Regions from separate parts of the Rhodoferax fermentans genome, predicted to be linked through region 2. Evidence: riboswitches for the same ligand, from Rfam matches in the RefSeq annotation. Region 2 holds a riboswitch; the other holds the start of a gene.
The links. A riboswitch is a leader RNA that binds a small molecule or an ion and turns the genes downstream of it on or off. The one in region 2 is predicted to bind cobalamin.
Positions count from the first base shown of each region.

Region 1: linked by a shared signal. The riboswitch ahead of RF819_RS11880 (energy-coupling factor ABC transporter permease) and the one ahead of RF819_RS17590 (acyl-CoA thioesterase) in region 2 are both predicted to bind cobalamin.

Region 1 is NZ_MTJN01000002.1:2,540,824-2,548,206, reverse strand. It holds gene RF819_RS11895 (precorrin-8X methylmutase) at 1-581, opposite strand, end outside; gene RF819_RS11890 (sirohydrochlorin chelatase) at 578-1,537, opposite strand; gene cobM (precorrin-4 C(11)-methyltransferase) at 1,534-2,355, opposite strand; gene RF819_RS11880 (energy-coupling factor ABC transporter permease) at 2,359-3,036, opposite strand; cobalamin riboswitch at 3,265-3,500, opposite strand; gene RF819_RS11875 (bifunctional aminoglycoside phosphotransferase/ATP-binding protein) at 3,616-5,127, opposite strand; gene RF819_RS11870 (FKBP-type peptidyl-prolyl cis-trans isomerase) at 5,236-5,679, shown strand; gene RF819_RS11865 (Hsp20/alpha crystallin family protein) at 5,804-6,235, shown strand; gene RF819_RS11860 (serine/threonine protein kinase) at 6,263-7,336, opposite strand.
Region 2 is NZ_MTJN01000002.1:3,769,670-3,777,052, forward strand. It holds gene RF819_RS17570 (bifunctional adenosylcobinamide kinase/adenosylcobinamide-phosphate guanylyltransferase) at 1-364, opposite strand, end outside; gene RF819_RS17575 (cobyrinic acid a,c-diamide synthase CobB) at 361-1,713, opposite strand; gene RF819_RS17580 (TonB-dependent receptor domain-containing protein) at 1,737-3,638, opposite strand; cobalamin riboswitch at 3,719-3,955, opposite strand; gene RF819_RS17585 (GNAT family N-acetyltransferase) at 3,983-4,486, opposite strand; gene RF819_RS17590 (acyl-CoA thioesterase) at 4,467-5,270, opposite strand; cobalamin riboswitch at 5,399-5,605, opposite strand; gene RF819_RS17595 (cobalt-precorrin-6A reductase) at 5,791-6,555, shown strand; partial or broken gene RF819_RS21795 (IS5/IS1182 family transposase) at 6,580-6,733, opposite strand; gene RF819_RS17600 (ABC transporter substrate-binding protein) at 6,901-7,383, opposite strand, start outside.

The DNA.
Region 1 (7,383 bases), 1.2 Mb from region 2:
GGCACATCACTCTGCAAGGCCATCAGGTCCTTGGACTCAGCCGCCGAGACAAACCCCACCGGCATGCCAACCACCAGGGCCGGGCGGACACCCTCTTCGCGGATCAGCCGCACCACCTCGATCAAAGCGGTGGGGGCGTTGCCGATGCCAATGATGGCGCCATCGAGCAGCCCCAGCCTGTGCGCCTTGCGCATGGCCTGCACCGCACGCGTGGTGCCCTGTGCCTGAGCCAGCTCAATCACATCAGGATCACTGATGAACTGGTGGGTGCTGATGCCAAAGTGCGCCAGGCGCGGGGCAGACAGACCCACACAAATCATCTCGACATCGGCCACCACACGAGCCTGGCCCGAAAAAATGGCCGCCAACCCGGCGCTCACCGCCTGGGGGTGGAATTCGGTCAAGCCATTGAAGTCAAAGTCGGCATTGGCGTGGATCATGCGACGCACCACGGGCCACTGTTCAGGTGCGTAGTTGTGGGGACCGGCTTCGCGGTCGATCACCGCAAACGAATCGTGCTCGATGGCGCGGCCAGCGGCGGTGAGTTGTTCGGTGATGACATTGGGCGTGGGCAAACTCATGCCGGGGCTCCGACATGGGGATGGGGATGGGGATGGGGATGGTGGTGACCGTGTTCATGTTCATGAGGATGGTCGTGTTCGTGCGGGTGTGCATGGTCATGGCCGTGGTGTGTGCCATCGTCATGCAGGTGACCGCCTTGGCCATGTTCAACGGCAAACTCGCGGAACTTGCAGCCATCACAGGCCATCATCGCTGCGGGGCGACCCAGGCGGGCATCGTTGACACGCTGCTCCAGCACCTCAAACACCTCGGGCTCAAACCCAAAATAGTTGGTCAGTGCAAAACGCACGGTGGGGTACTGCGTCTTGAGGTTGGCCACCTGGCGCACGATGCGCTCCATCAGCGTGCCGTTGAACAGGTAATACGGCAACACCGCAACTTGTGTCATGCCCAGCAGGTGCTGGCGCTGCACCACTTTTTCCAGACGCGGGTAGGTGATGCCGGTGAAGGCCACATCCACCAGTGGGTGGTCGGTTTCTTCCATGACCCAGCGCGCCATTTTGGCCATCTCGCCATTGGCATGGCGGTCAGATGAGCCGCGCCCAAGCAGCACCACACCGGTGGTGGTGGGGTCGGGCATGTCCAGCGACTTCATCGCGGTTTTGAGGCGGCGCAGCACCACCTTCAACAGCAGGTCGCAAGCGGTCAACTCGGGGGTGTACAAAAACTGCACCCGTGGAAACCGGACACGCGCTGCGTCAATCGCCTGCGGAATATCCATCTTGACGTGGCCTGCCGCATTCAGGATCAGCGGCACCACAATCACCCGGCCCGACTTGGCGGCGGCGGTGGCCAAACCTTGCGCCAGCGTGATGTCGGCCAGTTCAATAAAACAGACCTCGATCGACCAGCTCGGCTGACGTTGGCGCCACTGCTGGGCAAAAGCCAGGATTTCGTCGTTACCGGAGGCCTCGCGTGAGCCGTGGCCCACCAGCAAAATGGTGTCAGAGGTCATGGGGTATCCAGGGTAAGTTGAGAAGCAGGCACGCTGGCCTGCCGGAAACGGTGGGTGAAGCTGGCGTCGTAGAGTTTGGACTTGGCCAGGGTGGTCCAATGCCGGGCGCCCAGTGTCGGGCTGGCGATGATCATCGACTGGCTGACCAGCTTCGCCTCGCGGCACAGGGCCTGGATGGTGTCAACCGTGCCACGCACAATTTTTTCTTCACCGGGCCAGCTGGCTTTGTGGACCACCACTACCGGCGCATCCGGCGACCAGCCCGCTGCACGCAGCGCAGCGGTGACCTGCCCCATCAAGGTGATGCTCAAGAAGATGCACAAGGTGCTGTGGTGCGCCGCCAGTTCCTGCAGCGACTCACCCTCAGGCATGGGCGTGCGCCCTTCCATGCGGGTCAGAATCACGGTCTGGGTGACTTCGGGCAGGGTCAGGCTCTCGACTGCCGCTGCCGCAGAGGCCATGGCCGAGGACACCCCCGGCACCACCTGCACCGGCACACCCGCAGCATCCAGCGGCTGCACCAGCTCGATCAAGGCGCCATACAGCCCGGGGTCACCGGTTTGCAAGCGCACCACGGTCTCGCAGCGCGCCGCCTGGGTGATCAGCCAGGCCGACATCTCCTCCAAGGTCATGTCCTTGCTGTCCACAATGACGCAATCCGCTGGTGCCCAGCGGGTAGCAGCTTCGCTGACCAGGGAGCCAGCGAACAAAATGGCGCCCGCGCGCTCGATCAGCCCGCGGCCCTTGACGGTGATCAGGTCCGGGTCACCAGGACCGGCCCCCACAAACCAGACGCATCCGGGCTTGGGCTGCACCATGGATCAGGCCGCGCTGTACAGGCGTTTGTCGACAGCGACCGAGCCTTGCAGGCGGTGCATCATCTTGGCCAATGCCAACACGCCCAGGTCGATCAGGGGTTCGGCCAACACAATGGTCATGTAGGCTGCGCCAAAGCTGGCCACACTGGCCAGGTTCTCAGCACCCACACCCCGGCCATACAAGGCCCAGAAGCCGACCCACACCACGATGCCACCTTGGTAAGCCACCGACAGCTTGAAGGCCTGGGCATAACCAATGTTCACATAGGCAGTGCTCTCAGGAATGATCTTGCGCGCCAGGGCAGCGGTGGCAAACAGCGGCACCAGCAGGGTGGTGACGTTCATGCCGTACTGCGGCAGGTCAAACGGTGCAAAAAACAGACCTTGCACCAACAGGCCACCGGCCAAGCCAATGGCCGCAGGCGCCACACCAAAGACCAGCAACAAGGTGGTGCCCAAAATCAGGTGCACCTCGGAGACACCCACCGGGTGGTGCGGCAACACTTCAAAAAAGCAGAACACCAAAGCAACGGCCATGGCCGAACGCAGTGCCAAAGCGGTCAGGCCATCACGTTTGATGGTGCTGACGGCCAGTTTGGCGGCATACGCCAAGGCACCGGCGGCGGTGGCGTAGCTGAGGAAAATTTTGGCGCCTTCAACAAGGCCAGGTTCGATGTGCATGGAGTAACTCCTTTAAAACGACGGATTGAACAACAGACAAACGCGAAAAACACAGCAGCTAAACGGGCTGTACCTCCTGACACGGACGCAGGACACCCAGCCTGGTTGCACCTTGGGTGCGGACACTTAGGCGTGCACAGCAGTAGCGGAAAATCATGGCAGGAACATCCGGCAAACAACTCTCACCATCGTCCCCGACAGTGCTTGAGCATCACGGCAACACGCGAACGTGCCACCACCTTGTTGGCCGGTATCCGGGCTGGTGGATGCGACCTCCATCGCCTTCCCAAGCGTCTTTGAAACACTCAGTGGCCGTGATGGAAGCGGAATCTTGACGATTCGTCCACTTACCGTTGCGGGGGCAGCGCAGGTTAGGTGGGCTGTTGTCAGCCTGAACCCTCCTGCTTCCCGTTGAACTGCGTCGTGTGAACCACGCCGCGAGCACCAACGGGATGATTCTAACGACAGATTTCACACACACATGACATCTGTTTGCCTGTTGGTGCTGGTGGAAAAAGCACCTGCCGAGCCCGTGAGATACTCTTTAAACCATAGCTATCAGCCCTTTTATATCAAGGGCTAGAGCACAAAGACTCTCTCATCATCTGTCAAGGACTCCAACTCGTGTTGCTGGTGGGCTAGCACGGCCAGCGTCGCCTCAGAGGCATCGGTGCCAGCGGCGTTGCGCGCCAGAATCCGTGCGCGCAATTGCTCGGGACTGGCCTGCGGCGCCAGGATGGCAAAGCGCACATTTTGCTCAACCGCCAGGGCGCGAAACACATCGCGGTCAGCACGTTTGAGGAAGGTAGCATCCACCATCACCGACCAACCCGCAGCCAGCAAACTCGCCGCCAGCTCGCGCAGATGGGCATAGACCTGGGCGTGAACCTCGGGCGCATAGATGCCCGCGTTGATGCCTGAGTTGGACTGCGCCAAACGCCCCAACTTGAACAGGCGTTTGCGCTCCACATCGGCCCGCAGGCGCAGCGTAGGGGTTTGTCCATTTGTTTGCAGCCACTGGTCGGTGAAATACGTTTTGCCACAGCCAGACAGGCCGTGCGTGATGCTCAATTGCACAGGGTGCAGCGCCGCCAGTCGTTCGGCCAGCGTGATGTCGGCTAGCACCTCAGAGGTGTTGGCATGTAACTGCTTGGCCCGGATGGCGGCCACCTTGGCGCGCACCAGACAGCGGTAGACGGCGTAAAACCGCAGCAACAGCGCGCCCTGGTAGTCGCCGCTGTGGCTGAACACCTCGTCGACCAGCCAGTTCGCCAAGCCGGGCTGGCCATGTTCCAGCAGGTCGATGTAGGTGAAGGCGATGTCGCTGACCACGTCGATCCAACGCAGGTCCTCGTTGAACTCCAGGCAGTCAAACAGGCGCACAGCCCCGTTGATCAACACCAGATTGGCCAGGTGCAAGTCGCCATGGCATTCACGCACCCAGCCGCCCAGTTTGCGCGCTTGCATCAACGGTGCCAGCCGCGTGAATTGCGCCTGGGTCCAGGTTTGCAGTTGTGCCAAACGGGTCAGAACATTCGCGTCGGGTGGCGCCGTGAGCATGTGGGCCAGATCACTGAAGTTGTCGCGCATCGGCGCCATCACCTGATCGGGCTCACCAAAACGGGTGTCCGGTGCGGCAAAAGCAGCGGCCTCATGAAAAGCCACCAGGCGCTGCGCCAGATCGGACAGGTGGGCGGGCCGCAGTTCCCCACGCACACACACCTGATCCAGCCGCCCGGTTTGATCAAAGCGACACATGCGCACCGCGAAATCCAGCACCTCACCCGTGCCGCCCCACTGCGGGCCTTGCGGTGAAGCGTTGAGACTCACCACATCCAGGTAGATGTCGGGTGCCAGGCGACGGTTCAGGCGCAACTCATCTTGGCAGGCCTGCTGGCGCAACGCCAAGGTGCTGAAGTCCAGAAACGCCAGCTTGACCGGTTTCTTGATCTTGTAGGCGAAGTCACCCGCCAGCAACACCCAGGAGATGTGGGTTTCGACCAGCTCCACCCGCGCCACCTCGCCCGGGTAACGTTGCGGCGCCAGCAGCGCCTGGATCAGCGGTGGCAGCTTGGGATGCATGCCAGCCATGATGCCAGTCTCAAGTCCACAACACCAGCCCATACCAGAGGCACGGTCAGGTGAACGCGACGGCGGCGACAATGGCGGCCCTTTGCTCTTACCCCACAACACGCATCCATGAAAACTGTTTTACACATCACCGCAGCCTGCGCCCTGTTGGTCAACTTGTCGGTGGCCTGGGCCGCAGACGCCACCCTGGAAGCTGCCGCCAAAGAAAGCGGCGCCGTTGTCACGACCAGCGGACTGGTGTACCGCTCGCTCCAGGACGGCAGCGGGGCCAGCCCGCTGGCCAGCGACGTGGTCAAGGTCAACTACCGCGGCACGTTCCCGGACGGGCGCGAATTCGACAGCTCCTACAAACGCAACCAGGCCATTGAATTCCCACTGGGCAATGTCATCCCGTGCTGGACCGAAGGTGTCCAACGCATGAAGGTCGGCGGCAAGGCCAAACTCACCTGCCCTGCCGCCATTGCCTACGGCACGCGTGGCGCCGGTGGTGTGATCCCACCCAACGCCACACTGCTGTTTGAGGTGGAGCTGCTGGCCATCAAGGGCAAATAAGCCCCTCAGCTGCGCCCGCACAGGGCTTGAAAAGTCGCCCGCTGCACCGCATCTTCAGTACGGATGAGCCCCGGTGTTCACACGCCGGACGCTCAGTCCGAGTTCAAACCTGAAGGAGGATGCCATGAATGCCTTGACCAACCGCAGCTTTCTTTTGAACGACTTTTTCCGCGACCTTGCTCCGGCTTTTTACGTCCGACCCCTGCACGGCGACCCGCTGCCGTCTGCCGCGCAGATCAAGGTGGATGTGAAGGAAAACAAGGATGGCTACACCGTGCATGCCGAGATCCCGGGTGTGCCCAAGGAAGACATCCACGTCTCGCTGGACGGCAACCTGGTGACACTGGAAGCCGAGGTGAAACAGCAGGACAGCAGCGGTGACAACGACACCGTGCTGCGCAGTGAACGCTATTTTGGCGCAGTGTCACGCAGTTTCCAGCTGCCACAGGACATCGACCAAACGCAGGCCAAAGCCAAGTTTGACAACGGTGTGCTGACACTGACGCTGCCCAAGAAGCTGGCCACCAACGTGGCGCAAAAACTTCACATCGAGTAAACGCAGTCCAGCGCTAAGCGGTGCTGGCTACACCACCAGCGGTTCCTCCTGCATCGCCTCGATCTGCTCCTGCAGCATCAACACCTGGCCCTGCCAGTAATCGCTGGAGCCGAACCAGGGGAAGTTGATGGCAAAAATCGGGTCGTCCCAGCGCCGCGCCAGCCAGGCGCTGTAGTGGATCAGGCGCAGCGTGCGCAAGGGTTCGATCAGCGCCAGCTCACGCCGATCAAAGGCGCGAAACTGTTCGTAACCATCCACCAACGCACCGAGTTGGCGGGTGCGCTGCTGGCGGTCGCCGCTGAGCAACATCCAGAGGTCTTGCACCGCCAGCCCCATGCGGGCGTCGTCCAGGTCGACAAAATGTGGCCCCGGCAAGCTGGCAGCCGGAGCGTCCAGCGGTGTCCAAAGGATGTTGCCGGGGTGGCAGTCGCCATGTAAGCGCAGGCTGCGCAGGGTGTGGTTAGGCTGCGCGTCCTCAGCCGCATCTTCTGAATCATTTTGGCCTGTAGCCCTTATATTCAAAGGGAAGGTAGCTATTAACTTGAGTGCGTCTGCGGACGCCTTTTCCCAGGCCGACTGCACATCCAGCGGCACCTTGTCGTGGCTGAGCAGCCAGTCGCGGGGCTCAAGGCCAAAACTCTGCAGATCGAGCGCCGGGCGCACGGCAAAGGGCCGGGCCGCGCCCACAGTGTGGATACGCGCCAGGAAGCGGCCTACCCACTCCAGCACATCGGGGTCGTCGAGCTCGGGGCTGCGCCCACCCCGGCTTGGGCTCACACTGAAGGCAAACCCGCCAAAGTGGTGCAAGGTGCGCCCCTGAATCACCAGCGGCCCCACCACCGGAATTTCTGCGTCCATCAACTCGGCAGAGAACGCATGCTCTTCCAGAATCTGCGCCTCGCTCCAGCGTCCGGGACGGTAAAACTTGGCCACCACGGTGCTGCCATCGTCCAGATGCAGCTGGTAAACCCGGTTTTCGTAGGAGCTCAGGGCCATCTGTCGGCCATCCCCATACAGGCCAATGCTGACCAGTGCATCCTGCACCAGATCGGGCGTCAGAGCTTGATAGGGGTGTCCGTCAGACGATGTTTGTTCCTGCACGATGCCCGCTCCCGTATTATTCAGCCCACTATCATGCCCGAAAGAAT
Region 2 (7,383 bases):
CTGCCTCGCTCGCGCCGTCGGTCTGCAGCAATTCGGCGGGCATGAGCCAATTGGTCAGCCACAGCGTCAGGCAATCCACCACGATCAGGGTGTCGGCCCGGCTGTGTTGGACGATGGCTTGGGCCAGTTGGCGCGATTCTTCCACCGTGCGCATGGCGCTCAAATGCTGGGCCCGGTCCGCCTGGTGGCGGGCAATACGTTGGCGCATTTCCTCGTCCCAGACACGCGCCGTGGCGATCATCACCGCCTGATGCTGTCCGGATTGGCCCAGCCAATCCCGCGCCAGCAACTCGGCGCGGCGGCTTTTGCCACTTTTCTGGCCACCCAGGATCAGTTCACTGCGGGCGATGGTGTGTGCCGTCATGGCTGATGCTCCATCACAGGGGCTGGCCTGGAAAACAGCTCCACCGTTGCCTCCGGGCAGGACGCAAACCAGGCGTGGAAATAACTGGCGCGCACACTACCGAGTTGCCACAGCGCCTCACCCGCGTCAGGTAGCGGGTCGGTATCGGGCCGGGCGGTGCGGGCCACCGGCTGCAAGGTGGTCTCGGTGGTCGAGTAATGGAAGGTGTGGCCGCGCAGGGTGCCGCTGGCCAGCTTGAGCTGCTGCGGCCCGAGTGCCGCCAAACGTTTGTGCATGGTCACGGTGCCGGGCAACAGGCCCCACTGCGCAAACTGCTGGCCGTCCGAGGTGATCAGGGTGTCAAACAAGGCCATCATGCCGCCACATTCGGCCCAGACCGGTTTGCCCGCCGCGATGTGGGCCGCCAGGCTGTCGCGCAACGCGGTGTTGGCCGCAATCGTCTGCGCATGCAACTCGGGGTAACCGCCAGGAATCCATAAAGCGTCACAGTCGGGCAGCGCAGCGTCTGCCAGCGGTGAAAAAAACACCAGCTCGGCCCCCAGATCAGACAGGCAGTCCAGGTTGGCGGCGTAAATAAAACAGAAGGCGGCGTCACGAGCCACCGCGATGGTTTGGCCTTGCAGCGGTTTGACAGCCGGGGCGGCGGGTTGCGGCACCTCTGCGCCTGTGAACTCGACCTGCCAGCGCTGCAAATCTTGGAGCGTCATCTGCCCAAGCGGCGTGGCCTCCAGCGCATCTGCGGCTGCATCAAGCCGCTCCAGCGCGTCACCCACCTCACTCGCCACGGTCAGGCCCAGATGCCGTTCGGGCAGTTGCAAAGCGGTGTTGCGCATCACCGCACCCAACCATTGATCAGGATCGCGCACGCTGCTTTTGAGCATCAGCGCATGGCGCTCACTGGCCACGCGGTTGGCCAACACACCGGCCCATGGCAAGTTGGGGCGGTAGTTTTGCAAACCAAAAGCCAGTGCGCCAAAGGTGCCCGCCATGGAACCCGCATCAATCACCGCCAGCACCGGCAAACCAAAACGCTGCGCCAGATCCGCCGCGCTGGGTGTGCCATCAAACAGGCCCATCACCCCTTCCACAATGATCAGGTCGGCATCCGCCGCCGCAGCCGCCAGCCGGGCGCGGCAATCCGCCTCGCCGTTGATCCACAAATCGAGCTGATACACCGGCGCACCACTGGCCAGCGCATGCCAGTATGGGTCCAGAAAATCCGGCCCACACTTGAACACCCGCACCCGCCGCCCCTGGCGAGCGTGTAACCGTGCCAAAGCAGACACCACGGTGGTTTTGCCCTGGCCGGAGGCAGGAGCGGCGACGAGGATAGCGGGACAGGTGGTCATGGTGGAGCAGGTTTCAGATCAGCTTATATCGCCCAGGACAAGGAAACAAACGCGTTGCGTCCGGGCATGGCATAACCATTGGTCAACACATAGTTGGCGTCGGTCAGGTTGTTGATGCGTGCCAACAAGCTCAGGTCCTTGTTGATTTTCCATGTGGCGCCAACATTGAGCAGGCTGTAACCCGCCAACACATCACGGGGGCCTCCGTAAACAAGGGCGTTATCCACACGGTCACTGGAGAGCTTGAGTTCACCAAACACACTCACCGTACCCAGGCGGTGGTTCACATTGAAGTTCAACACATTGCGTGCCACGCGCACCAGACGCGCATTGCCGGGTTTGGTCCGTGGGTCAGCGTAGTCATAGGACACGGCATAACGGGTATCACCAACCTGGTTCTGCAGACTCAAAGTCACGCCTCGCAGCACCGCCAGATCACTTTGGCTGTTCTTCGCAGGATCAATGAAACCCTCGATCTCGTTGTAGTACAACGAAGCACCAGCCGTCAGGCTCCCTTGGAGGTATTTGAGACCCAACTCGCTGGCACGGTTGCGCTGCGGGGTGAGCGCAGGATTACCGGCGTAATAACCAACGTTGGGGTAATAAAGCTGGTTGAAAGAAGGCGCCTGAAAACTGGTGCCCATGCTGGCCACCGCTCGCCAGTTGGTGCTCAACCTGTACCCCCCCGACAGCGCCCAGTTGTCAAAACCACCAAACTGCGAGTTGTCATCATGGCGAAGCACCGCCAACGCGTTCCATCGGGGCCTGTTCAGTGCGTAGGACAACATCGCACTCTTGATGTCACGTTGCTTGACCGTGAAGTTGGTAGAACTGTCCACCTTTTCCGTTCGGGTTTCCAGCAAGAACGTCAGGACGTCGGCCCCCACACTGATGTCGTTCTGCCAAGTGGCCTGGGTGCGGCGGGTGTTGAACTTGCTGTTGGCATCAAATGCGCCATCACGCATGCGGTAATAGTCACTGACCGATTTGTCGTCACTTTGACCCAGCAACAGGCTTGACTTCCAGTTGGGTTGCCACTGGGCATCCCATTTGAGACTCACATTGTTGAGCGTCGGGCGCGTCCAGGCATCGGTGGTCGCTGCAGTCAGGTTCAGGGGGCTAGGATAGGCATAACCATCAAACTGATAATCCATGTCACTGTGCAGCACGCTCAGCGCCAGCGCATGCGCAGCCGACAACTGCGCAGTGAGTTTGACATCGACACTGGCGACCTCAAAACTGTCCGCATCGGGGTTGTAACTGTCAGCCGCTGGATTGTTGATCGCACTGATACCGGCTGCGTTTTCTTTGGACACACCCACGCTGTAACCCAAGGCACCGTCACGCCCACGAATGGCGGCACCTGCCTGACGCAGACCATCTGACCCGGCACCCACGCTGGCTGACAGGTGCAAGCCGTCTTCAGGTTCACGGGTAAATATTTGGATGACCCCGCCAACCGCGTCAGGACCATACAGTGCAGACGCAGCGCCGCGCAGTATTTCAATGCGTTCAATGCGGTCCAGCGGCATGTTTTCAAAGGCCACAGAACCCAGCGTGGCGGAGCCAACCCGCACACCATCGATCAACACGATGGATTGTGAGGCGGAGGCTCCACGCAAATACACCCCCGTCGCAGAGCGATAGCCGCCAGTGCTGGAGAGCTGAATGCCGGGCTGCTGCGCCAACACATCACGCAAGGAACCTTGACCAACTTGGTCAAGCGCTGTGCGGTCAATGATCGACACATCGGCAATCACATCCGTGACCGGTACCGCCACCCGGGTGGCTGTCACCACCACCTCCTCCAAAGTACCCTGCGCCTGGCTTTGTGCCAGCACCGGGAACGCCGCAAAAACAGCCAAAGCAGACACACACAGGCGCACGGGTGCGCCATGGCGCACACAAGAAGCAATCAATTTCATAGTGTTAAAAGAACCATCAAAGTGCCCTCACCGTCGTCCCCGACAGCGCATGGGCGTCACGGTTGCAGACTTTTTCAGAGCATGCAGCCACCGTGTTGGCCGGTATCCGGGCTGGTGGAGTCAACCGCCATCACCTTCCCAAATGTCTGTCACGACATCCAGTGGCCTTGATGGCAGCAGAACCGAATAGATTCGTCCACTTACCGTTGCGGGGGCAGCGCAGGTTAGGTTGAGCTCGTTCAAGCCGCCCCCTCCTGCTTCCCGTTGAACTGCGCTGTGTGAACCACGGCGCGAGCACCAACGGCCCGATTCTAACGGTGCCAAGCAGGTAACTTGTCTACTTGTCAACGCCGGTGACAAATGTCGACCGCCCCGGAATGGGTGACTGTTGTGAGGTTGATTCGTATCCTGGGTGCCTGGGGCTGACAACACATCGCGAGTTTCAACACCTCGGCCATGCGCCGAACGGCAGGGTGCCCGTTGTGACACACCAACTCACGGATGGGGTAGGAGGAGATGTCTTGCATCAAGGTGGCAAACATGGCGGATCCAACACCCGAGCGCCGGGCGGCGGGTCTCACCGTCAGGGCCATCTCCCACACGCCCTTGGCGTTCAAGGGTATCAGTTGCAAAACCCCCACCAGCCCGGCATCAGCGCCAGCCCATGCCCCATACCAACAACTCCGAGACCACGCCATGTCGCGCACCCATTGGATCAACGCAGCGTCCCCCAGAGTGGCGCCAAAACGCTGGTAACGGTCATCCGCACTCAACGACAACAGGTGCAATTGCAAGGCGTGGCGGTGTTCTGGCCGCAAGACACTGATGTCAGTGATCAACGCAGACATACACCAGGCTTGAAGAGGTACACAAGCGACGCTCGCCAGTGGCCGGTGATTCCGACCACAACTCGGCATGTACCGTGACAGAGCGGTTGCCCAGGCGTGACACCCGGGCCAGAACTTCCACCACATCACCGACGTGGGCTGGCGCAATGAAGTCCATCCGCGCACTGCTGGCCATCACAAGGGTGCGCCTGACACAGCGAGTTGCAGCCACAAAACCGGCCTTGGCCAACCAGGACATGGCAGGACCGCCGTGCAACACCCCGCGGTGGTTGGCATGGCCCGGAAACACAATTTCAGCCACGGTGACCCAGGGCCATGGCGAAGCAGGATCGGACGCTGGCGCCAAATGGATTGGCAACGTTGGCTGGGTGTCTGTGGTGCCCACCTGTGTTTGCGGCACCTCCGAGGCCGACTGACTTTGGCTCACCATCACAAAGTCTCCAGACAAACATGGCGTGCGCTCGCCGCTGAGCAGCGCCTCCGCCACCAAACTGGTGCTGAGCGTGACTGAACGACGGCCTTTGTGTATCACCTGGGCACTGCATTCGATCAAATGGCCCGCAGGCGCGGGTGCGGCAAAGTCGAGTCGGCTCACGGCGGCTGTGACCACCGTTCCACGCAACACCTTGCTGCCGACGATGAAAGCCAGCCGATCCAGGGCCGACAAGGCAGCGCCTCCAAACAGGGTACCGTGATGATTGGACTGGTCAGGCCACACCATGTCGACCACCGACATGGTGTTTGCGGATGTTGTTACTAGCGTCTCTTCAATAGCTTGATTCATTTGCGTCCTCCCCAAAAAAGTGGAGGCGGAGCTTGGGCCAGCAATCATTGACGCAGCAGCGAAACTGCACGGAGTTACCCGTTGCGTTGAACAAACGACACTCGCACAGGGACACCCCGCCCATTACATAGGTCAATCACCTCAAGGCAGGTCTCCTGGCTCTCGGGTCCTTGTTTGAGGTCTGTCTTCCCAGCGTTAAGCCAGTGACATGATGAACTTCAAACTCGCCGATCACAGTTGCGGGGGCAGCCACAGAATGGGTTGTGTCACAACCCTTCTGTCGTTCCCTTTTCATTCTTGCTGTTGGGCAAGAAACCCTGAGGCCAAATCAGTTTAGCACCCGACGCTCAGGTGCAGACCTCCACATCAGGCTTGTGACGCAGGGTCCATTCGGCCGCTACCCTACTCTGCAGTGCCAGCGCGGGGTTCAACGGCGTAGCAAACCGCCCTGTCGAAAAGACACTGCTTCAAGCGACTAACATTGACCAAACCATGTCGGCCAACTTCATTGATATCCACCATGACTGACCACCAGGTCTCAGACGGAACACGCGTGCTCCTGCTGGGCGGCACCACCGAAGCCAGTCGTTTGGCGCAGCTTCTGGCACAACAGGGCATCGACGCCGTTTTTTCTTATGCAGGACGCACCGATGCACCGATTGCCCAGCCCCTGCCCACTCGCACGGGCGGTTTTGGTGGCGTGGCAGGTTTACAAAACTGGTTGCTGACCGAGCGCATCAGCCATGTGGTGGACGCAACCCACCCCTTCGCTGCGCAGATGAGCACCCATGCCGTGCAAGCCTGTGCGGCGACTGGGGTGCCATTGCTGGCACTGGAGCGGCCAGCCTGGCATGCGCAAGCTGGCGACCGCTGGCAACACGTGCCCGACCTGGCTGCCGCTGTCCGGGCCCTGCCCGCCAAACCGGCACGCGTTTTTCTGGCCATTGGGCGCCAGCAGCTGTCCACATTTTTAGTCTGCACACAACATTGGTATCTGTTGCGACTGGTCGACCCGATACAACAATTGCCCGCCCAACAGGGCCATGTGGTGATCGACAGGGGCCCCTTCACCGTTGCAGGCGACCGAGCCTTGATGCAGACACACCGTATCAGCTGCGTGGTCTCCAAGAACTCAGGTGGTGTTGGCGCGCAGGCCAAATTGACAGCGGCACGTGAACTGGGCTTACCGGTGATCATGATTGAGCGGCCACTTGTCCCACCACGCCAGACGGCGGGCGCTGTGAACGAGGTACTGCAGTGGATTGCCACAACACCTCATCACTGAGATGCTCTTGTCGGGCAGTTCACACCCCCGGTAACGCACCTTGCCAAAACCCCACAGGCGCTGGATTACAGCAAACACATGTCCACACATGAGCGGATCTTGACGCGAATTACTTTATCGACCACGCCAGCCAGGCGACTGCGCTGGTTGGTGAATTTTTAGCCTTGGGGGCGGCACCCGCTTGGGCTAGCAACAAAACTTACAGCTCCGATTTGCCACGATGGCCTGAGCCTGTCGTTCCATCTGAATCTTCCACCAGTGATGCCAGGCAATATGCACATCACGGGCCAGGTTGGGACCCAAGCAACGTTTCGCTAAACAACAGCAAACACGGTCGGGACGTCCTCAAGGCTGCGCCTTCTTGGCAGAGGCAACAGGTGCCTTGTGACCCAGACACTGTGCCATCAGCCGGGCAGCTTCTGCCAGTCGTGGACCCGGTCGCACCAGCGCATTGGTCTGATCCAGTGAAAAAGCACAGACACGGTCTTCACGAAGGGCTCGAATACTGTGCCAACCCGGGCGTTGCAGCAGGTCGGTCGCACTGCTCTCAACGGTCATGATCAGGTCCGGATTGGCACGTACGATGAACTCGGGGTTGAGTTTGGGGAACGGCCCCAGACGGGCGTTCAGAATATTCTTCACCCCCAAGCTGGTCAGAATTTCGCCGATGAACGAGCTTTCACTGGCGCCGTAAGGGCCTTGACCCACCTCGTAATACACCCGCAGGCCTTTGACCGTTGGCGGCAAAGACTGCGCTGCTGCCTGCAAGCCTGCGTCGATGGCACGCCAGACCTGCTGCGCATTGGACACCGCGAGCAACTCACCCAG